One region of the Sporosarcina sp. P29 genome, then DNA from elsewhere that is predicted to be linked to it. Evidence: predicted binding sites of a transcription regulator. Region 1 holds the regulator's gene; the other holds the start of a gene.
The links. Region 1 encodes LexA, which represses DNA repair genes until DNA is damaged. Its sites were predicted from a motif close to CGAACATATGTTCG; they were not measured.

Region 1 (12,373 bases):
GATAGCTTAGGGTATCAACGTTATGCACTAGCGTATCTTGATGTCGGTACTGGAGAAGGGAAAGTAGAGTTAATTGAAGGAAGCGAGCGAACACTGCTGGCAGAAATCGAAGCACTTAACATGAAGGAAATTATCGTTGATCAACAACTTCATGTTATTTTGACAGATCTGTTCGAAAGTCGCGAAATCATGCTTTCAATTGAAGATACGGAGCATTCGGGATCAATTGGTCATGATACATATGACCATTTGCCAGAAGAGTTGCAGGAAGCTTGCCGTAAGTTGCAGTCGTATCTACTACGCATGCAAAAGATGGTTTTTGGTCATATTCGGCCTTTCATCTATATAGAGAAAGATGCTAAGTTATCGATTGATGCGAACTCGATGCGGAATTTAGAGCTTGTACAAACTATTCGTTCAGGCAAAAAAGAAGGTACGTTGTTCTGGGTACTTGATGAAACCGTTACAGCGATGGGTGCGAGGAAATTACGGATGTGGATTCACCAGCCTTTGGCGCAGCGACAAGCGATTGAAGATCGTCTAGAAACTGTAAACAACTTACTTGATGAGTATTTCTTGCGTGAAGAGTTACTAGAAGAATTGCATGACGTTTATGATGTAGAACGCCTTGCCGGCAGAATATCTATGGGTAGTGCAAGTGCACGTGATCTTGCACAATTACGCAATTCATTGTCACATATACCAAAACTAAAACAATTGCTTGAACAATCGAAGCATCCGATGTTACAGCGCTTTGCTGACCGAATGGATCCTTGCGGAGAAACATTCCAGTTGTTGACGGATGCGATAGCAGTCAACCCACCGATATCTAGTAAAGACGGTGGACTCATTTTGGACGGTTATCATGAAAAATTAGATGAGCTTCGAAATGCTTCCCGTAATGGAAAGACATGGTTAGCGCAACTTGAGCAAAAAGAGCGACAACTGACCGGAATTAAAACGTTGAAAATAGGCTATAATCGGATTTTTGGGTATTATATTGAAATCACTAAATCCAATATTCATTTAGCTGACTTATCTCGCTATGAACGTAAGCAGACACTCGCGAATGCAGAGCGATACATAACGACGGAGCTGAAAGAAAAAGAAGAACTGATCCTAAACGCGGAGGCAGACAGCCAGACATTGGAATTGGATTTATTCCAGTCAATTCGCGAACAGGTGAAGGGCGATGTACAACGAATTCAACAACTAGCATCTGTCATCAGTGAACTGGATGTTTTGCTGTCATTTGCTAAAGTATCTGAAAAGAATCAATATGTTCGACCAGTGTTCCATACAGGGAAGGCTGTCGACATTGAAAATGGCCGACATCCAGTCGTGGAGAAAATGATGAACCATTCATTATATATCCCAAATTCTTGTATGCTAGCTGAAGATGAAAATATGTTGCTTATTACAGGCCCCAACATGTCGGGTAAAAGTACGTATATGCGTCAAGTAGCTTTGACTGTAGTGATGGCACAAATCGGTTGTTTCGTGCCTTGTGAAAAGGCTATACTGCCCATCACAGATCAAATATTCACACGTATAGGAGCTGCGGATGACGTGGCGTCGGGACAGAGTACATTCATGATGGAAATGATGGAGTCTCAATATGCATTGGCTCATGCGTCCTCCCACAGTCTATTGTTGTTTGACGAGATTGGGCGCGGAACTTCAACGTATGATGGGATGGCACTCGCACAAGCGATGATGGAGTATATCCATGAAGAAATTGGTGCGAACACACTGTTTTCTACCCATTATCATGAACTGACACAATTGGAAGATGTGTTAGATCGCTTATTGAACGTACACGTTGCGGCGAAAGAGCAAAATGGTAAAGTCGTGTTCCTGCATAAAGTATTACCTGGAGCAGCCGATCGAAGCTACGGGATTCATGTAGCAGAACTCGCAGGTCTTCCTGCAGATGTAGTAGGACGTGCAAAAACCCTGTTACAGCGATTTGAAGAAGATAGTACAACGAAAGGCGCGTCATCTGTGTCAGAACAGCTTGCCTTGTTTGAAACGGACAGCGAGCCTATGCTTTCCGCAGAAACACAAAAATTGCTCGATGAAATAGAAGCGGTGGACTTGATGAATATGACACCTATGCAAACCATGCAGAAAATAATGGAGTGGAAAGAACGCCTGACCACAGAGAAGAAGGGGTGAAGCGGATGAATCAAATTCACATTATGGAAGACACACTAGCCAATAAAATAGCGGCGGGAGAAGTGGTGGAACGTCCTGCTTCTATCGTTAAGGAACTAGTGGAAAATGCGATTGATGCGCAAAGTACTAAAATTGAAGTATCTCTAGTGGAGGCGGGTTTGACTTCGATCCGTGTTACCGATAATGGCAAGGGGATGTCTGAAGAAGATGCCATTCGCTGTTTTGAAAGGCATGCTACTAGTAAAATAACTAATGAACATGATCTGTTTCGAATTCGTACGCTTGGGTTTCGAGGAGAAGCCTTAGCAAGTATTGCCGCAGTATCGAAAGTATCGTTATGGACTTCTGATGGTGTAGAAGGTGCTGTAGTGGAGATAGAAGGCGGTAAAGTACTGAAGTATGAAGCGGGAGCATTACGAAAAGGCACAGATTTTCTTATACAACATTTATTTTTTAATACGCCCGCACGTTTGAAATATATGAAAACGATTCAGACGGAACTTGGACATACGATAGATTTATTGAATCGATTAGCATTAAGTCATCCTGACATTTCCTTTTCGTTAACTCACGATCATCATAAAGTTCTTAGAACATCGGGTTCAGGAGACTTATTACGGGTATTATCAGATATATACGGTGTAGGAGTTGCCCGTAAGATGATCCCGTTTCAAAAGGAAGATGCTGATTTTAAGGTGAAGGGTTTTATTACACTTCCTGAGATGACACGCGCATCTAAAAATTATATTTCACTTCTGATGAATGGCCGTTGGATTAAAAGCTATGCAGGAACGCAAGCAGCTATTGATGCGATGCATACGTACTTACCTATAGGAAGGTTTCCGATTGCAGTTATTGATATTACAGCAGATCCTATTTTGACAGATGTCAACGTTCATCCTGCGAAGCGTCATATCCGTATTAGTAAAGAAGGAGAATTACTTTCTTTGATAAAGGCAGCAATTAGAGAGGCAATTCAAGGAGTCACTATAATTCCTGACGCGGTAAAGAAAGAGAAGCCTGTTAAAAGAGACTCGCAACAGCAGACAATTTGGACACCTTCTTATCGTCGGCCGGAAGTAGCGGTTCCATTAGAAGGACAAGAAGTACAGTCTTCCATTGCGCCTGTGGAAGCGCCTATTAGAGAGCAAGCTACACCGGTCTTTCCAGAAGCTGTTTTTGAACCGCAAGAAGAACCCATGCCGCAAGAGCCTACTGTCTATGAGCAGCAACAGCAGGAAATGAATCATTTTCCTTCCATTGCACCGATCGGACAAGTTCATGGAACATATATAGTGGCGCAAAATGAAGACGGATTTTATTTGATCGATCAGCACGCTGCGCAAGAACGAATCAAATATGAATACTTCAAAGTGAAGCTTGGACAAGTGGATGCTGGTGAACGGCAGCAATTGCTCTTACCACTAGTTTTTCATTACTCAGCTGATGAGCAAGTAAAGATTGAAGAGTGTAAAGATGCACTGGAAGAAGTCGGTGTGTTTTTGGAAGCATTCGGTCCAGCGACGTATACCGTGAAAGAGTATCCTTCATGGTTCCCTGAAGGACAAGCTACCTCGATCATAGAAGAAATGATTGAGCAAGTACTCGAGAAACGCAAAGTCGATGTCGAGAAACTGCGTGAGGAAAGTGCCATTATGATGAGTTGTAAAAAATCGATCAAAGCAAATTATTACTTAAGACAAGAAGACATGGAACAATTACTGACTGATCTAGGTGCATGTCATAATCCTTATACATGTCCGCATGGTCGTCCAGTATTGATCCATTTTACAACGTATGAATTAGAGAAAATGTTTAAACGAGTGATGTAACAGAGCACATCAGAGAGGAGCGATTTTATGTTTTCTACATTAGAAAGATCAAGCAGAATTCAGGACTTGAGAAACTTTTCATTCGATGTTTTAGTTGTCGGTGGAGGGATTACAGGTGCCGGAATCGCATTGGATGCGGCTGCAAGAGGATTTTCGGTTGCCCTAGTTGATATGCAAGATTTTGCGGCGGGAACATCTAGCCGTTCAACTAAACTGATACATGGCGGTTTACGCTATTTAAAACAACTAGAAGTGAAAATAGTGGCAGAAACGGGAAAAGAACGGGAAATTGTCTTCCGTAACTCTCGTAACATTACCAAATCAAGACCGATGCTATTGCCGATTTATCAAAAAGGAACGTATGGCAAGTATTCCACTTCTGTCGGGCTTCTCGCCTACGACCTACTGGCGGGTGTAAAGCCGGCAGAACGACGGGAAATGTTGACGAAAGAAGAAACAGCTGAACTTGAACCATTACTGAAAAAGGAACGCTTAAAAGGTGGCGGGTATTATGTGGAGTATCAAACCGATGATGCGCGCTTGACGATTGAAGTACTGAAGAAAGCGGCAGAAAAAGGCGCACTTTGCTTGAATTATATGAAGTGCGAACAATTCAACTTTGAGAAAGATCGAATCGTTGGAGCAGTATTAAGTGATCAACTAACCGGTGAACGATTTTCCGTAGGGGCTTCTATGGTGATCAACGCATCTGGTCCGTGGGTAGATGAGTTGCAGCAGAAAATTAGCAGCAAACATACGAAACAATTGCATATTACGAAAGGTGTCCATATCGTAGTAGATCAATCTATCTTCCCGTTGCAACAAGCAATCTATTTTGATAACTCGGATGGTCGTATGTTATTTGCTATTCCACGGGATAATAAAACGTATATAGGAACGACTGATACATTTTATACCGAGGATAAACAGCATCCTATAGCGACCGAAGAGGATATACATTATATTATCGATGCGGTTAGTGAGATATTCCCAAGCATTCATCTTCAACGTCAACATGTAGAATCTACGTGGGCAGGAATTCGTCCATTGATTGCACAAGAAGGTAAGGACGCCTCTGAAATCTCACGAAGAGATGAAGTGTGGGAAACAGTTCCTGGATTGCTGACGATTGCAGGAGGGAAGTTAACAGGCTACCGTCAGATGGCGGAAGTCGTAGTGGATCGAATTAGTGAACAGCTAGTAAAGCCATCTATCAAGCGATGTGAAACGAAGGATATCCCCGTTTCAGGAAGTGATTTCATAGACGATGAAGCGTTGAAGCAATTTATTGACCTACAAGCGGAAAGAGCACCTAAATTCGGCTTAACTCCACAGCAAGGAGCGCGTCTTGCTTCATTTTACGGAAGAAATAGTGATGAAGTTTTCCAATTAGCCCACTCGATTTCAGCAGAAGAGAACAATTTGCCGATAAGTTTACGCGCAGAGATCTTATATGGAATTCATCATGAAATGGTCACAACGCCAAGCGATTTCTTTATCCGCAGAAAAGGTGATTTATATTTCCAAATCGATGTTGTAGAAACATTAGCGACACAAGTAACCGACTATATGGCAAAGTTGTTGCAGTATACAGACAGTGAGAAAGCCACTCATGAAAACGATTTGCAAAATGCGATTGCGGAAGCGAAGGGAAGTGTAAGTTCATGACAGACCAATGGATAGCAATGCGTGACGGGACAAAAGTGTATGGGACAAGTTATACACCGGAGACTGAGCCGATTGGCCGTGTGCACATCATTCATGGATTAGCAGAACATAGCGGACGCTATAAAAGATTCGCACAGTACTTGCAGTCGCAAGGGTATGTCGTGACGTTGCATGACCAAAGGGGACACGGTAAGACAGCTATAGAAAATGGGCATGTTTACGGCTATATAGGTGAGTCTGCTACATTCGACCAATTGGTAGATGATGCATTCGAAGTGAATCAATGTTATCAACTACAATACCCGGAACTTCCCGTTGTACTACTCGGTCATAGCATGGGTTCATTCGTTGCTAGGCGCTATATCCAGCTTTATAGTCAGACGATTAGTCAAGTGATCTTATCGGGCACTGGTTCTAATTCTGAGTTCACTGCACATGCTGCGATTGCGTTGGCTGCGTATAGGGAAGATAAGTTCCCTAAAGAGCAACCGGATGTGTTTTTGAACAACTTGGTCTTCGGCAATTATTCGAAACAATTTCCTGATGAAGGTGAATTTGCTTGGCTATCGCGCGATGTAGAAAGCGTGGCTGATTACGAAGAGGATGAGGCATGTGGTTTCGTACCGACTGCTCAACTATTTCGTGTGTTGCTTGAAGGAATGAATTCAATGGAAGTGCCTGAATTTTTGTTGAATATTCCGAATGAACTACCGATTTTATTATTCTCAGGTACAGATGATTTAGTAGGAGACCGCGCTAAAGGTGTGTGGAAAGTAGCCAAACAATTCGACAAAGCGAAACAACAGCAAGTTACTGTTCAGCTCTATGAAGGCGGAAGGCACGAGATGCTTCAGGAAACCAACTACAAACAAGTGTATATGACTATCGTAGAATGGATGAAACGACATGAACTTACCCGTTGATGTACTAGCAGTAGTAGGACCGACTGCTTCAGGGAAAACAGCGCTTAGCATAGCCCTGGCAAAATTGTTTAATGGAGAAATCATTAATGGAGATGCTATGCAAGTATATAAAGAATTGGATATCGGCACAGCAAAGATTCATCGTTCTGAAATGCAAGGAATTCCACACCATTTCTTTGATGTAAAAGAACCAACAGAATCGTTTTCCGTAGCGGAATATCAACTAGCGGTGAGACAATGGATAGCGGATATTCAATCTCGTGGAAAACTACCTATTATTGTTGGTGGCAGTGGAATGTATGTTCAGTCCGTTTTGTTTGATTATCGATTTACAGAACAAGCCGCCGACCCTGAAGTGCGAGCGCGCATAGAACGGGAACTTGAACTAGAAGGCGCAGATGTCTTGCACGCGAAACTTGCAGAATTAGATGCGAAAAGTGCGGAGAAAATCCATCCGAATAATCATAGACGTCTAGTGCGTGCGCTAGAGATCCTTGAAGTGACGGGTCAAACAAAGCAAGACCATGAACAGCAACAAGGAAATCAGCCGATGTATCATTCTGTAATTATTGGTCTGGATCTTCCCCGTGAACTACTCTATGAACGAATCGATATGCGTGTGGAACAAATGGTTCAAGCGGGTTTGTTTACAGAAGTACAGCAACTCTGGAATAAAGGGATTCGGCACACTCAATCTGTACAAGCGATAGGTTATAAAGAACTGATTTCCTATTTTGACGGACAATTAACAAAAGAGCAGGCAATAGAAGCGGTAATGAAAAACACACGTAATTATGCAAAAAGGCAGCTGACCTACTTTCGTAATAAATTGCCTGTCCAGTGGGTAGATGCTAATCAGTCGGGGGAAGAAGTTTTTCAAACAACCTGTAAGATAATAAAGGATTTTCAGAAGTGAGTATGGAATAACTAAATAACAGGGACGAGGAGGCAATCGAATGGCACAAGGAAATATGCAAGATACGTTTTTGAATTCTTTACGGAAGAACAACACATTCGTGACAATCTTTTTACTAAATGGTTTTCAACTAAAGGGTCTAATCAAGTCGTATGATAATTATACGGTTCTATTGGAAACAGACGGTAAGCAACAGCTTATTTATAAGCATGCGATTTCTACGTATGCCCCTGCAAAACCAGTTATTTTAAAAGACGAACTATAAACAGGCGCTTGCCTGTTTTTTTGTTGTCTTTCATTTGGTATATACACTTCATCTGGTAAAATAGAATATGACAAAATGAAATGAGGTACTACACATGCAAATAACACCCATAAATGATGAATTACTGATTAAATCACAAGAAGCGGAGGAACTAATTGCTCCGTACGTGAAGACAGTAGAAGAAATTGCGTTTTTTAACCAAAGAAAAGTCTTACAAGCATTCAAAAAAAATCAGGTAAGCGACTTTCATTTATCCGGCTCTACAGGTTATGGTTATGATGACAGTGGCCGTGATGTATTGGAACAAGTATACTCAGATGTATTCGGAGCGGAAGACTGTCTTGTCAGAAATCAAATTATCTCAGGCACGCATGCCATTACAATTAGCTTGTTTGGGATATTGCGTCCGGGTGATGAACTTCTTTATATTACGGGTAAACCATACGATACGTTGGAGTCTATCATTTCCGGCAATGGCAAAGATACGGGTTCACTAGAGGACTTTCACATTTCTTATCAGCATATTGATTTGAAAGAGGATGGCTCTGTTGATTATGAGAAAGCCAAAGTGACGATTTCATCGAAGACGAAAGTCGTAGCAATCCAACGTTCGAAAGGTTATTCAAGCAATCCATCATTCAGAATCCATGAAATTGAAGCGATTATTAAGGAAATCCGTAAAATCAAAGAAGATGTCGTGATATTTGTAGATAATTGCTATGGAGAATTTGTGGAAATGAAAGAGCCCGTAGAAGTTGGAGCAGATCTGATGGCAGGATCGCTCATCAAAAATCCAGGCGGCGGACTTGCCAGAACAGGTGGATACATAGCAGGTAAGAAAGACTTGGTTGAGAAGTGTGCATATCGAATGACTTCTCCAGGCCTTGGAGCTGAGGCAGGAGCCTCACTAGATACGTTACTTGAGATGTACCAAGGATTCTTCTTAGCCCCACACGTAGTAAGTCAAGCGGTCAAAGGCGCGCTATTCACATCGGCATTTTTCGGTAGCTTTGGTATGGATACCACACCGCATTACAGTGAGCTTCGAACGGATTTAATCCAATCAGTGAATTTTTTAAACGCCGAACAAATGATTGCATTCTGTCAGATGATCCAGCAAAACTCACCAATTAATGCTCAATATGCACCGGAGCCATCCTATATGCCCGGTTATGCCGATGACGTCATAATGGCAGCGGGTACGTTTATTCAAGGCTCCAGTATCGAATTGACAGCTGACGGCCCAATTAGACCACCCTACACAGCATATATTCAAGGTGGATTGACCTATGAGCATGTAAAATCCGCAGTACTAGATTCTATGGAACAATTGCTTGAAAAGAAGTTGGTATAAAAAAAGTGTATCGAGAACCTATTAAGGTTTCTCGATACACTTTTTTGTTGATTAATGAATCATACGGAAAACACCAATCACTTTTCCTAAAATAGAAACTTGATCTACAATGATTGGCTCCATAGAGGAGTTTTCTGGTTGGAGTCGGAAATAGTCTTTCTCTTTAAAGAAACGTTTAACTGTCGCTTCGTCTTCTTCTGTCATAGCTACAACGATTTCACCATTACTTGCGGAGTGGGTTTGTCTGACAATCACACGGTCTCCGTTTAAGATGCCAGCTTCAATCATACTATCTCCTACAATCTCTAACATGAAGATTTCATCCTCTGATGAACCGAATGTATCCGGCAATGGGAAGTACTCTTCGATATTTTCAATTGTCGTAATTGGATTACCAGCTGTAACTTTACCAATCAATGGCACATGCATAACGCCACTCTTTAACTCGTCCAGTCCTTCAGGATCCAAAATTTCAATGGCACGAGGTTTTGTCGGATCCCGGCGTATAAAACCTTTACTTTCGAGCCGTGATAAGTGACCGTGAACCGTGGAACTTGATGCAAGACCGACAGCTTCCCCAATTTCACGAACGGAAGGGGGGTAACCTTTTAAACGCACTTCATCTTTTATGAAAGCAAGTATTTCTTCTTGTCTCTTTGATATTTTCTTCAACAGATTCACCTCTTCTACTAGTTTGCGAGCAATGGAATACTGAACCACTATTTTGAATATAGTATAACATGTGTTCGATTAGTAATCAAACAAAGGTTCTAATTTTGCTTGACATGGAATCATATGTTCTCTTATAATTAAGAACAGGTATTCCGAACGTGCATTCTAAATGCGCAAATTAGAGGAGGAGTTATTATGGAATTTGTTAAAGAATTTATTAAAAACAATTATTATTTCGCTGTATTATTAATAGTATGTGTGTCATTTGCCTGGGTTCAATTCGATAAAATAGCCGTGGAAGATCACTATATGGAAATCGTTGTTAATGAAGGAGATACACTATGGCAACTGGCTTCTAACTACTCAGAAGATATACCAACCACTCATTGGATCGAACAGGTACGTTCATTAAATGAATTGCCTACCGATCAAATCGTTTCAGGTGAATTACTGCGTGTGCCTGTTAAAATTAATAAACAAACAGATATCCGGGTGGCTGAAATAGGAGTGGGAACTAAATGACAGAAAAGACGTGTGTAATATACTGCCGAGTGAGTACAGAAAAAGAAACACAAGAGCAGTCTATTGTAAGGCAGCAGGAAGAACTAGAAAAGTTAGCTACTGAGTTATCCTATGATTGTGTTGGAATTTACACAGATCGGCAGAGTGGGTATGATATGGATCGTGAAGGCCTTCTATCCATGTTGGATCAAATCCAAAATGGTTTAGTGGATGCAGTATTCATTCAAGATGAGACACGATTAGGTCGAGGGAATGCAAGGGTCGCGATATTGCATGTAATTGCAAAAAGTGAAACGGCTGTGATTACCAATCATTCAAACGGTACAATAGAACTGAATGAAATGGATTCCATGTTACTAGAAATTCTCGCAATCGTAGAGGAATATCAACGTAAACTACATAATGCAAAAATACGTAGAGGGATGAAGCGTGCTGTTGACAGAGGCTATGATCCATCAAAGAATCTGCGGAATATTGATCAGGGACCGGGGCGTGAAAGACTTGAACTACCAATAGAAGAAATTGTCTCGCTTCGCAACAAAGGTCTCACATACGAAGAAATTGCAACGGTATTGAATGGACTTGGCCATGCTGTCAGTAAAGCGACGGTTCATAGAAGATATAAAGAGTTTATTGCACAAGAACACTAATAGGTTGCACTTTTCCTTCAGGTTGTTTACATTTTATTAAACGACTAACTTATGGAGGGTTTTAAAGATGCTATCAGAAAAGAAAATAAAACGTATTAATGAATTGGCGAATAAAAAGAAAACAACAGGATTATCGATCGAGGAGGCAAAAGAACAGACGCGGTTGAGAAAGGAATACTTGGAATCATTCCGTTCAAGCATGCGTGAAACAATCGAATCGGTCAAAGTAGTAGATCCTGAAGGAAATGATGTAACACCTGAAAAAGTTAAACTAGCGCGAGCGAATCAAAAGCCGCTAAATTGATGATAGGTAAAGGATTAACATTGTAATTAACTCTAGAATTGACTACACTAGAGAAGGAATATGTACTATAAAACACTCATATGAGACAGGACGGAAAGGATGTACAGCATGACCGAAAAAATCGATCAACTGGCAATAACGACAATCCGAACATTATCAATCGATGCAATTGAAAAAGCAAATTCTGGTCACCCGGGATTACCGATGGGCGCAGCACCGATGGCGTATACACTATGGACACAACATTTACACCATAATCCATCAAACCCACAATGGTTCAATCGTGACCGTTTTGTACTTTCAGCAGGACACGGCTCCATGTTACTTTACAGCTTGTTGCACTTAAGTGGCTACGGTTTGACTATTGATGACTTAAAGAACTTCAGACAATGGGATTCAAAGACACCTGGACATCCGGAGTATGGACACACTGCAGGAGTTGAAGCGACAACAGGACCACTTGGACAAGGGATTGGTATGTCCGTTGGTATGGCAATGGCTGAAAAACATCTTGCGGCAACGTATAACAAGCCCGGTTTCGATATTGTCGATCACTACACATATGCACTTTGCGGTGATGGAGATTTGATGGAAGGTGTGGCGGCAGAAGCAATTTCTATGGCAGGCCACCTTCAATTGAATAAACTGATCGTGCTATATGATAGTAACGATATTTCTTTAGATGGCGATTTAGATATGTCGTTCTCTGAAAACATTAGAAAACGCTTTGAATCATATGGCTGGAACTATGCACGCGTAGAAGATGGCAATGATACAAAATCTGTTTCAGATGCAATTGAAAAAGCAAAAGGCAATACAGGAGGACCGACAATCATTGAAGTGAAAACTGTCATTGGTTACGGATCACCAAATAAGTCTGGTAAAGCAGATGCACACGGTGCACCGTTAGGTGAAGATGAAATGGCGCTTACGAAAGAGTATTACAAGTGGACATTTGAAGAAGACTTCTACGTTCCAGAAGAAGTTTATGACCGTTTTAATTCAGCAACAGATCAACTGGGTGTTCAATCAGAGAATCAATGGAATGAACTATTCGCAAGCTACGAAAACGAACATAAAGAATTGGCA
Region 2 (12,373 bases), on a different contig from region 1:
ACGCTTTCATGTAGAGAACACTCCTTTTGTATAGTTATTATTTTATTAAAGCATGTTCGTACGTAGTTGAGCAAGAAAATGAATGAAATATTATACCAACAAAAGCTTTTTTTCTCCATCGTATGGAGAAATGGACAGAAGAGTGGAATTCAATTTGAGGAATGATGAAAAATGCCGCACTCTTCTGCTCTGTATCCGCCACGTGTTATCGTTGCAGACGCCTTGAAATATTCGTAGCTAATTCAGATACTACATCCATCGGGAACTGCTCTACTTTTGTATCAAATTCGACTTTCAGACCATCTGTTTTATCATAGCGTGGAATTAAATGCATATGGAAATGATAGACGGACTGGCCAGCGAAAGATCCGTTGTTTTGTAATAGGTTCATTCCGGCCGGTTGAAATTCTTCTTTTAATGCATTAGCGATTTTGGGTGCTACTTTAAATAAATTCGCAGCTTCTTCTTCAGTTAATTCATACACATTTTCACGATGTGTTTTTGGGATTAGGAGTACGTGCCCTTTCGTAACAGGCATAATGTCCATAAAAGCAATTACGTGATCATCTTCGTATACTTTTTCTCCTGGAATCGTTCCTTCTACAATCTTGCAGAAAATACATGAGGTCATTTCTACACATCCTTTCATGTTTGGATGTATTGTAGCATATTTTCAGATAGTTAACGAAGGCGGATAAAGCAATTTTACAATTTCTTTGCTAAAATAATAAAAGAAGATAGGGGGAAATATAATGGCAATCCTAGAACTAGAACACGTTACAGGTGGTTATACGCGCAAGCCCGTTTTACATGACCTTTCATTTCAGATAGAAGAGGGGGAGTTGGTCGGGTTAATCGGTCTAAATGGCGCTGGGAAGAGTACGACAATCAAACATATTATCGGTGTCATGAATCCGCTTGAAGGAATTATCAAAATTGACGGTGCGACGTTTAGTGATAAGGAACATTACCGCCAATCATTCAGTTATATTCCAGAGACGCCCGTGTTATACGAAGAACTTACATTACAAGAACATTTGGAACTGACTGCGATGGCATACGGTTTGGACAAGCAACAATTTGAAATACGTACCGAACAATTGCTGAAAGAATTCCGTATGGAAAAACGCTTAAAGTGGTTTCCAGCTCACTTTTCTAAAGGTATGCGACAGAAAGTCATGATCATGTGTGCTTTCCTAGTCGAACCTAAATTATATATTATCGATGAGCCATTCGTCGGATTGGATCCTCTAGCGATTCGCGCATTGCTAGACCAAATTATTGAACGAAAAAATGCGGGGGCTTCTATTTTGATGTCCACCCACGTATTGGCGACGGCTGAGAAGTATTGTGATCGCATTATCTTGTTGCACGAAGGCCGGGTGCGTGCGAATGGTACAATGGACGACTTGCGTAAGACGTTCGGGCGACCGGATGCCACACTCGATGACTTATATATCGCAATGACTGAGGAAACTGACCATGAACAACATGCATGAGATATGGGGACAACGGTTCTTCCATTACGTTAATGAACTACAGAAATATATGCGCTATGTATTCACTGGACATTTGGCTATCGTCTTCATGTTTGCCATTGGAGCGGGGGGCTATGCGTATAGTGAATGGCTAAAAGAAGTGCCCGTTACATTCCCTTCAGTTTTCATCGTATCTATCGTCATTGCACTCTTATTAATGAAAGCGGCACCGACTACGTTACTAAAGCCGGCAGATATCGTTTTTTTCCTGCCATTAGAAAATCAATTGCCGAGCTATATGAAACGTTCGATCACTTGGTCGACATTTTCACAACTTCCCTTACCACTAATTGCTATGGTCGTTGCTTTGCCGTTATTAAAAGCAACAGAAGTGGGAACAGGAACGGATTATCTTCTCATTATGTTACTAATCATCGTGTTTAAAGGGCTATTTGTAGGGACTGAATACAGTGTTCGTATTGCGAAGCATAACTTCGTTTGGCTGGATCGTGTGTTACGACTCGTTTTAACATTTCTAACGATTCACTTCGCTCTTACGTGGAGTACGGTTGCAATCTTTATCGGAATTCTGATTGCTATGCTCTATGCGAAGTTTTGGGATAAGAAAGCGGAGCATTTTCCATTTCCGTATGAGCAGTTTATTGAACTGGAACAAAATCGTATGATGCGTTTCTATCGATTTGCGAATTACTTCACGGAAGTACCGCATTTGGTTGGTTCAGTGAGTAAGCGGAGCTGGTTGAAGATTGCTATGAAACGGTCTACATTCAAGCGCAAGGATGTACAAAACTACTTAATCGTACGTACATTTATTCGTACAGATGATACATTTTGGTTGTGGGTTAGATTAACGGCACTGTCTGCGTTGGGTGCGTTCTTAATACCGTTACCAATTGTATCGTTCATTTTTGTAGGAGCTCTAGCGTTTGCGACAGCTGTTCAGTTGATATTGGCGCTTGAAGGTGGCGTCGAGTTCACGATGGATCTGCTATTCCCTGAAGAACAGGAAAAATCGCAAATCAAAGCGGTTCGTTTGTTAGTAAGAAAACTGATTTGGCTACAAGCAATTATTCTATTACTGGCGGCATTACCTTTGTATGGACTAAGTATTACACCTCTCTTGATTGCGGCGATCGCACTCATTGTCGGTGAGGCAACGATCCGATTAACTAAAGAGCAAGTAAAAGAAATATGATGTTCGTCCAGAGTGAAGTAGAACTACTGCTAGTATTGTAATTCCTATCACAGAATTGTCTGAATATATGTACCTAGTAAAAATTCCTCTAATTATATTAAAGTAATTCAAAAGTTCGAATAGTTAGACTAGTGGTTGCAATTTGTATTCTATTGCATATATAATTACTAAAAGGTATCAGGGGTGAGAGAGATGAACAATAACAACTCATATGCTGAATTTTTGAAAGCGGTAGGTAACAATGGCACTTCTCTCCAAGCGGAAAAGTTGCTGAACGAAATCTATTGGGATCTGTTTCTACAACACATTCACTGGGAACAAACACAATCGCGAATCATGCTGTTGATTGACGATGCGCTGGATCAAAATGACAAAGAAGCATTCGACCTGTATACACAACAATTAATCGACATTTCACAAGAACATGGTTATGAACTAAAAACAAAATAATGTATTCATAGGCACTGCTAGGGCAAAATCCTGGCAGTGTTTTTTTATTGCATAGAATAACCTCGCTGTGAGTTTCTTTCACAAAGTACAAGGGTACAATAAAGTACATAGAGAGTTAGCTTAAAACGTACGTTCGTTATTTCTTTAGAAAAAACACTGGTTGTGGTAAAATAGAAGGACAGGTGTTTAAGAAGAGGAGTGGAACCATTTGAACGAAACATTTCAATTGCAGGCACCATATACGCCACAAGGAGATCAGCCAAAAGCGATCGACAGCCTTGTTAACGGTATTAAAGAAGGCAAGAAGCATCAAACGTTACTGGGTGCAACGGGGACAGGTAAAACATTCACGGTTTCCAATGTGCTGACAGAAATTAATAAACCTACACTGGTCATTGCCCACAATAAAACGTTGGCTGGCCAATTATATAGCGAGTTCAAAGAGTTTTTTCCAGATAATGCGGTAGAATACTTCGTCAGCTTCTACGATTTTTATCAACCAGAAGCATATGTTCCACAGACGGATACATTCATTGAAAAGGATTCATCGATCAATGATGAAATCGATAAACTTCGCCACTCCGCAACGAGTGCATTATTCGAACGGAACGACGTCTTGATTGTAGCATCCGTGTCATGTATTTACGGTCTAGGTTCGCCAGAAGAATATAATGACATGGTTTTTTCATTACGCAAAGGAATGGAAATACCGCGTAATCAACTATTACGCACGCTAGTGGACATTCAGTATGAGCGCAATGATATCAATTTCACGCGTGGTACATTCCGTGTCAGAGGCGATGTAGTCGAAGTCTTTCCGGTAGCTCGTGACGAGCGTTGTATACGTCTTGAGTTTTTTGGAGATGAAATCGAACGGATTCGGGAAGTGGATGCCTTAACAGGAGAAGTCATCGGCGATCGTGATCACGTGGCTATTTTCCCAGGATCCCACTTCGTTACCCGCGAAGAGAAGTTACTTAAAGCGATTGAAAATATTGAAATCGAGTTAGAAGAACAGCTTAAATACTTACGTGATAATGATAAATTATTAGAAGCGCAGCGGCTAGAACAACGGACGCGTTATGATCTAGAAATGATGCGGGAGATGGGCTTTTGTTCTGGAATCGAGAACTATTCTAGACATTTGACGTTGCGTGAAGCCGGGGCAACTCCATATACGTTGCTGGATTATTTCCCTGACGACTTTTTGATTGTAGTAGATGAAAGTCACGTCTCCTTGCCACAGATTCGTGGAATGTACAACGGGGACCAGGCACGTAAAAAAGTATTGGTGGAACATGGTTTCCGCTTACCATCGGCATTGGACAACCGTCCATTGATGTTTGAAGAATTTGAAAAGCATGTTCGGCAGGCAATGTATATTTCAGCCACGCCAGGTCCTTATGAAATTGAGCATACAGACGAAATGGTAGAACAGATTATACGTCCTACAGGATTACTTGATCCAATCATTGAAGTGCGTCCTATTGAAGGACAAATTGACGATTTATTGGATGAAATACATCTTCGAATCGAGCGAAATGAACGTGTATTAATAACAACTCTAACGAAAAAAATGTCAGAAGACTTGACGGATTATTTAAAAGATATCGGAATTAAAGTTCAGTACCTCCATTCTGACGTGAAGACTCTAGAACGGACAGAAATTATCCGTGAGTTGCGTGTCGGAACGTACGATGTATTAATCGGAATCAACTTACTGCGTGAAGGAATTGATATTCCCGAAGTTTCATTGGTCACGATTTTGGATGCGGATAAAGAAGGATTCTTGCGTTCGGAACGTGCGTTAATCCAGACAATTGGACGTGCGGCACGTAACTCAGAAGGACGCGTTATTATGTACGCGGATAAAATGACAGATTCCATGAAGAAAGCTATTGATGAAACGGAACGTCGTCGTGAAATTCAAAAAGCATATAATGAAAAACATGGTGTAACACCAACGACCATCGTTAAGCCGATACGCGAATTGATCCGTGCCACTCAAGTGGCTGAAGAAACGGAATCGTATTTGCAAAAGGTGACGAATGGCAAGAAGCTTTCCAAAGACGAGAAAAGCATATTGCTAACCAAATTGGAAAAAGAAATGAAAGACGCAGCAAAAGCTTTAGACTTCGAAAGAGCTGCAGAGTTACGAGATACCGTATTAGAACTGAAAGCAGAAAGGTAGAGTCCGCATGAAAAATAAAGAACTTGTAATACAGGGAGCGAGAGCGAATAACCTAAAAGACATTACGGTGAAGATTCCACGCGACAAGCTAGTGGTGCTTACGGGTTTATCGGGCTCAGGAAAATCTTCACTAGCTTTTGATACGATCTACGCGGAAGGGCAGCGCCGCTATGTGGAATCATTATCTGCATATGCGCGTCAGTTCCTTGGACAAATGGATAAACCAGATGTGGATTCTATAGAAGGATTGTCGCCGGCTATTTCTATTGACCAGAAGACAACGAGTAAAAATCCACGGTCTACTGTAGGAACGGTGACGGAAATCTACGACTACTTGCGTTTACTTTATGCAAGAGTCGGGAAACCGCATTGTCCGTTTCATGGCATTGAAATCTCTACGCAGACGATTCAGCAGATGGTGGATCGTGTAATCCAGTTACCAGAGCGTACTCGAATTCAAATTTTGGCACCTATTATTTCAGAACGTAAAGGGACACATGCCAAATTATTTGAAGATATTAAAAGACAAGGCTATGTACGGGTACGAGTAAATGGTGAGACAATTGATTTAGACGATAACATCGATTTGGATAAAAATAAAAAGCATACAATTGAAATCGTCATTGACCGAATCGTCATGAAAGAAGGCGTAGAAACACGTCTAAGTGACTCATTGGAATCTGCGTTACGATTAGCAGACGGTAATGTTCTTGTCGATGTGATTGGTAAAGAAGAACTGTTTTTCAGTGAACATCACGCATGTCCTATTTGTGGGTTTTCTATTGGCGAACTAGAACCGCGTATGTTTTCATTTAACAGTCCGTTCGGTGCATGTCCTGAATGTGATGGACTTGGCATGAAACTCGAAGTGGATCCAGATTTAGTCATTCCAAATAGTGACCTAACCTTAAAAGAACACGCTATTGCCCCTTGGGAGCCAACGAGTTCGCAATATTATCCAGAACTTCTGAAGACGATTGCCAAGCATTATAAAATTCCAATGGATGTACCGGTTAGAGAACTAGCTGACTCAGATATTGAAAAACTGATGCTAGGATCGAAAAAAGAGAAGATTCGTTTCCGCTATACAAACGAATTCGGAAACACACGCGATAGCGATATTTATTTCGAAGGTGTCTTGCGCAACGTCGAACGTCGTTATCATGAGACATCATCAGACTATATACGTGAGCAGATGGGTAAATATATGACGGAGAAGTCATGTCCCACTTGTACAGGCTACCGCCTAAAACCCGAATCGCTTTCGGTTTTAGTGAACGGAGAGCATATCGGGAAGATCACGGAACGTTCGATTGTTGAAACGACGAAATTCTTTGACCAATTAATTCTATCTGAGAAGGACACACAAATTGCAGACATGGTCTTGAAGGAAATCCAAGAACGTTTAGGTTTCTTAGTGAACGTCGGTCTCGATTACTTAAATTTATCTCGTTCAGCAGGAACATTATCAGGTGGAGAGGCACAGCGTATACGACTGGCTACACAAATCGGATCTCGTTTGACAGGTGTTCTGTATATTCTCGATGAACCTTCAATTGGACTTCATCAGCGAGATAATGATCGATTAATTGGCACGCTTCAAAGCATGCGAGATATCGGAAATACGTTAATTGTTGTAGAACATGACGAGGACACGATGATGGCCGCAGACTATTTAATTGATATCGGTCCTGGTGCTGGCGTGGCAGGTGGAGAAGTGGTAGCTGCAGGTACTCCTGCGAAAGTGATGAAAAACAAGAAGTCGCTGACCGGTCAATATTTGAGCGGGAAGAAATTCATTCCACTACCGATTGAACGCAGGTCACGTGATGAGCGCAGCATTATCGTTAAAGGCGCTTCAGAGAATAACTTGAAGCATATTGATGCAGAATTCCCACTCGGTCAATTTATCGCAGTTACAGGAGTTTCCGGTTCAGGTAAAAGTACGTTGGTCAATGATATTTTGCATAAAACATTGGCCCAGAAATTGAATCGATCCAAACAAAGACCTGGAAAATTCGATAGTATTAGTGGTGTGGAACATTTGGAGAAGATTATCGATATCGATCAATCACCAATCGGCCGTACACCGCGTTCCAACCCAGCTACGTATACAGGCGTCTTTGATGATATACGCGATGTTTTTGCGATGACGAATGAAGCGAAAGTTCGCGGCTATAAAAAAGGTCGCTTTAGTTTTAACGTCAAGGGAGGACGGTGTGAAGCATGCCGTGGAGATGGAATCATCAAAATCGAAATGCATTTCCTTCCGGATGTATATGTACCGTGCGAAGTATGTCACGGTAAACGTTATAACCGTGAAACACTTGAAGTGAAGTATAAAGGAAAGAATATTGCAGACGTACTGGAAATGACAGTAGAATATGCGGTCGTATTTTTCGAAAACATCCCGAAAATCCATCGTAAATTGCAGACGATCGTCGATGTAGGCTTAGGCTATGTACAATTAGGTCAACCAGCAACGACACTGTCAGGTGGAGAAGCCCAACGTGTGAAATTGGCTTCTGAATTGCATAAACGGTCCATGGGTAAATCGTTTTATATTTTGGACGAGCCGACAACAGGTTTGCACGTACATGATATAGCTAAGTTACTTGAAGTTCTTCAACGTCTAGTTGATGGAGGGAACACAGTTCTCGTTATTGAGCATAATTTGGATGTCATTAAGACTGTCGATTATATTATCGATATCGGTCCGGAAGGCGGAGACAAAGGCGGAGAAATTGTTGCGACGGGTACACCCGAAGCGATAGCAGAAGTCAAAGAATCCTATACGGGTAAATATTTGAAGACCATCCTAGAAAGAGATCGAAATCGGATGAAAGAACAAATAAAAAAAGTAGTAAAGAAATAGAAAATGAAACTTTTGTTCCGCAGAACCGTATAAATAGATAGCTACTGAAAAGATTGTTCAAAACAAGGAGGAATCTGGAAATGCAAAATGAACGCATACGAATACTAACGATGCTTGAAGAAGGTAAAATCACAGCTGATGAAGCATTGAAATTACTGGAAGCCATGGGTAAAGAATCTGAGCAAGGAACAGCGGAAGAGAGCTCTTCAGCTGATGCTTTCTTCGAAGATATCCGCAAAGAATTCGTCTCAGCAGGTGACCGCTTCATGCAATTTATGGATACGGCAGTACACCGTGTGAAAGAATTCGATTTCGAAGCACCATTCAGCAAATCTGTTTCCTTTACACATACAGAAAGTAAGTCCGTAGAAGATATTGAAGAAATCATCATCCATATCGATCACGGTACTGTGGAAATTCATCCTTCAGATACTGAGGAAATCACGGCGAAGTTCTCTGTAAAGCATTTCAATCATGATTCTGAAGCAGGTGCACTCAGCCAGTTCCTAGAAAAGTTATTGTTCGTAAAAGACGGCAATAAGTTGCGCATCGGAAGCGACTTGAAGATGCTGCAAGTCAACCTACATCTGTACGTACCGACTACAGCGCCGTATAGTAAACTTTCTGTCCGTCTATTGAACGGCGGATGTTCTGTTGAAGGCGTGGACTTTAAAGATCTGCGTATTAGAACGGCAAATGGTAAAATTGAATGTGCCGATATTAAATTTGATGAAGCGGAGCTAGAGACTGCAAACGGTATGGTCCGTTTGTTGAAAGTTACTGGCGAAAAGCTAGAAGCCGAAACATTAAATGGTCGTGTCTATGTAGATGGCGCGGTGAATGATGTAGACGCAAAATCCTTAAATGGAAACGTGACGTTGACAACTTCTTCTGCTGATGCAAAAAAATTAGAAGCGAAGTCAATCAGCGGTACGGTTGAAATTTACTTCCCATCTACTATAGGTGTTAAGGGAGAGATTACTTCCAACATGGGTAAGCTTGACTTGCAATTGAAAGACGTATCACGTGTGGAAGAACAAGAACAGTTCTTGCACCGTACGATCCGCTTTAGCAAGAACGTTGAAGACTCAATGAAAGAGCCGTTGCACATCACGGGAGAGTCCAAGACAGGCACTGTCATGGTTCGCTATAACTCTGTCGATATGGGTTAATCACATAATCAAACACCTGCACTGCCATTTGTGGCGGTGCAGGTGTTTTTTGGTTTTTTTGATTGTTTGAATGAAGCGGGAGGATTTGCTTGTGCCGCTCAATAAATCATGTAAGTGCTCATTGTTGCTGCGTTTTCGCTCTATTGAGAGAGTTGTCCGCTCTATCGTGGTCCGTATCCGCTCAAACTTACGGGGGAAGCGATCAATCCTGCCGCTTACCCGCTCATTACACTCTGCTCCTAGAGGTCAATCGCCTGTGCCGCTCAATAAATCGTGTAGGTGCTCATTGTTGCTGCGTGACCGCTCTATGAGGATGGATGTCCGCTCTATCGTGGTCCGTATCCGCTCAAACTTACGGGTTAAGCGATCAATCTCGCCGCTTACCCGCTCATTACACACTGCTCCTAGAGGTCAATCGCCTGTGCCGCTCAATAATTCGTGTAAGTGCTCATTGTTGCTGCGTTTTCGCTCTATGAGGGTGGATGTCCGCTCTATCGTGGTCCGTGAGCGCTCATACTTACGGGTAATGCGATCAATCCTGCCGCTTACCCGCTCATTACACACTGCTCCTAGAGGTCAATCGCCTGTGCCGCTCAATAATTCGTGTAAGTGCTCATTGTTGCTGCGTGATCGCTCTATGAGGGTGGATGTCCGCTCTATCGTGGTCCGTATCCGCTCATACTTACGGGATAAGCGATCAATCCTGCCACGCAACCGCTCAATGCCCCCACATCTCAGTCAAAACAAAACAACCCCTCCCAATTCATCTCCCATACTCCCAACACAAAATCCCAAAAGCGATAGCTCGTGCGCATTGGCGTTGATAGGCTTTGCTTTGCAATAACGCGGCCTCTGTCTGATTCGACATGAAGCCGCACTCTACTAGAATTGCAGGCATATTCGTGTCACGTAAGACAGCGAAATCGGCCTTTTTCACGCCGCGATCGGGACGCAGGCAAGCAGAGATCAAGGATTTCTGCACGGCAGAAGCGAGCACTGCGGAACTTTGGCTTGCTTGTGGATAAATATAGGTCTCAATTCCTTGTGCGGTGTGCCAGCCGTTGCCGAATGCATTTGCGTGGATTGAGACAAATGCATCTGCTTTCATTCGATTAGCTGAAGTCGTTCGTTCGCTTAATGGCACGTCACGAGAAGACGCGTGTGTATACTTTACTGTCAGGCCTTCTTTCGTTAAAAACTCTCCGACGAGTGCGGCTACTGCCGCATTAAAATAATACTCGCGAAGCTTTCCATCAGGTGTTCGTTTACCGGGTGTATCTGGGCCGTGACCCGCATCAAGAATGATTAGTGTCAATTCTGTCCACTCTCCTTTATCCTCTATATAGAGAAGACTTTTGAAAAGGATACAAAAAGGGAATATAGATCAAGAAGTAATCCATTTCTTTTCGTTACCTTCATGTTAAAATAGGTTGGAATGATTTGTACATAAGCACAGGAAATGATGATACGGCAAGAAACTGTCAGAATACGTACATCGTAGCAGAGAGTGAGGGATTTCATGGGTGAATTAACAGTAGAAGATATTATGAATCGTTTCGGATTGGAATTGATTGCTGGACACGAGGGCATTCATAAGCAAGTCCTAATGAGTGATATTTCACGGCCTGGCCTTGAGATGGCTGGTTATTTTGATTATTATCCTGCGGAGCGTGTGCAGTTGATTGGGCGTAAGGAGATGTCCTTCCTTGAAACATTGCCTGCCATTACGCGAAGAAAGCGTTTGGAGCGACTTTGCTCGGTCGATACGCCGGCATTCATTATTGCTCATGGCGAAGAAGGTCCGAAAGAGTTGAGCCAGTTAGCAGAGGAGAAAAACATTCCGGTGCTGCGGACAGATTATAAGACTACGCAGTTCTCAGGCATGCTGACGAATTACTTGGTTGGACAACTCGCTCCGATGACGACTGTTCATGGTGTGCTAGTGGATGTGTATGGTGTCGGAGTATTAATCACGGGTGGTAGCGGAGTAGGGAAAAGTGAAACGGCGTTAGAACTCATTAAAAAAGGGCATAGACTTGTAGCGGATGATTCGGTCGAGATTCGACAAGTATCCGATAACATCTTAATCGGAACGTCACCGAAACTATTGAAACATATGTTGGAAATTCGCGGTGTCGGTATTATCGATTTGATGACGTTGTTTGGTGCAAGTTCCGTGAAAGATGATAAGCGTGTATTGTTAGCGGTCGATTTAGAAATTTGGGATGATAAGAAGCACTATGATCGTCTCGGAATCGATGAAGAGAAAGTAGAAATTCTCGATTCGCAAATTACGAAATTGTCCGTTCCTGTACGACCTGGGCGGAATATCGCAGTCATCATTGAAGTAGCGGCGATGGATTATCGAATGAAGCGTCTTGGAATTAATGCTGCAGAGGAATTTACCAAGCGTTTGGATCAAGCGATCGCAGACAATGCGGAACTATTAGAAGAAGAGGGGCGCGACTAAGTGAATGTTTCCATGCTAGCGATTAACCCCGTCGCGATCAGTATTGGCAGCTTAGAAGTTCGCTGGTACGGTATTTTGATTGCGCTCGGAATTATTTTAGGATTTATGATTGTGCAAAGAGAAATGCTGAAGCGGGGAATGCACCCCGACTTACTCACGGATATGCTCATTTGGGCAATTCCTATTTCTATCATCAGTGCACGAATTTACTATGTTATTTTCACGTGGGACTATTATCGTGATCATCCAGACCAAATCATTCAAATTTGGAATGGTGGAATAGCGATCCATGGTGCCTTGATCGGTGCGGTCATTACAGCTGTGATTTTCTGTAAGAAGCGCGGCGTGTCATTTTGGAAAGTGGCAGATATTACAGCACCGGGCTTATTAATTGGACAAATTATCGGACGCTGGGGAAATTTCATGAACCAGGAAGCGCATGGCGGACCGGTTTCAGAAGCGTTTAAAGAAAGTACGATCATTCCTGACTGGATTATGAATCAAATGACGATTGATGGGAT

Region 2: uvrB (excinuclease ABC subunit UvrB) is a predicted target of LexA. The motif match lies at 3,267-3,280, and genes of this name have one in related genera.

What each region holds. Positions count from the first base shown of each region.
Region 1 is NZ_PDYX01000003.1:255,200-267,572, forward strand. It holds gene mutS (DNA mismatch repair protein MutS) at 1-2,178, shown strand, start outside; gene mutL (DNA mismatch repair endonuclease MutL) at 2,184-4,010, shown strand; gene CSV68_RS04870 (glycerol-3-phosphate dehydrogenase/oxidase) at 4,038-5,678, shown strand; gene CSV68_RS04875 (alpha/beta hydrolase) at 5,675-6,601, shown strand; gene miaA (tRNA (adenosine(37)-N6)-dimethylallyltransferase MiaA) at 6,585-7,517, shown strand; gene hfq (RNA chaperone Hfq) at 7,558-7,782, shown strand; gene CSV68_RS04890 (methionine gamma-lyase family protein) at 7,877-9,136, shown strand; gene lexA (transcriptional repressor LexA) at 9,188-9,808, opposite strand; gene yneA (cell division suppressor protein YneA) at 10,004-10,330, shown strand; gene CSV68_RS04905 (YneB family resolvase-like protein) at 10,327-10,980, shown strand; gene CSV68_RS04910 (DUF896 domain-containing protein) at 11,048-11,284, shown strand; gene tkt (transketolase) at 11,393-12,373, shown strand, end outside.
Region 2 is NZ_PDYX01000021.1:30,574-42,946, reverse strand. It holds gene CSV68_RS14125 (YtxH domain-containing protein) at 1-10, opposite strand, end outside; gene CSV68_RS14120 (HIT family protein) at 206-631, opposite strand; gene CSV68_RS14115 (ABC transporter ATP-binding protein) at 753-1,499, shown strand; gene CSV68_RS14110 (ABC transporter permease) at 1,483-2,694, shown strand; gene CSV68_RS14105 (IDEAL domain-containing protein) at 2,887-3,144, shown strand; gene uvrB (excinuclease ABC subunit UvrB) at 3,353-5,335, shown strand; gene uvrA (excinuclease ABC subunit UvrA) at 5,343-8,210, shown strand; gene CSV68_RS14090 (DUF4097 family beta strand repeat-containing protein) at 8,291-9,382, shown strand; gene CSV68_RS14085 (N-acetylmuramoyl-L-alanine amidase) at 10,146-10,697, opposite strand; gene hprK (HPr(Ser) kinase/phosphatase) at 10,902-11,852, shown strand; gene lgt (prolipoprotein diacylglyceryl transferase) at 11,853-12,373, shown strand, end outside.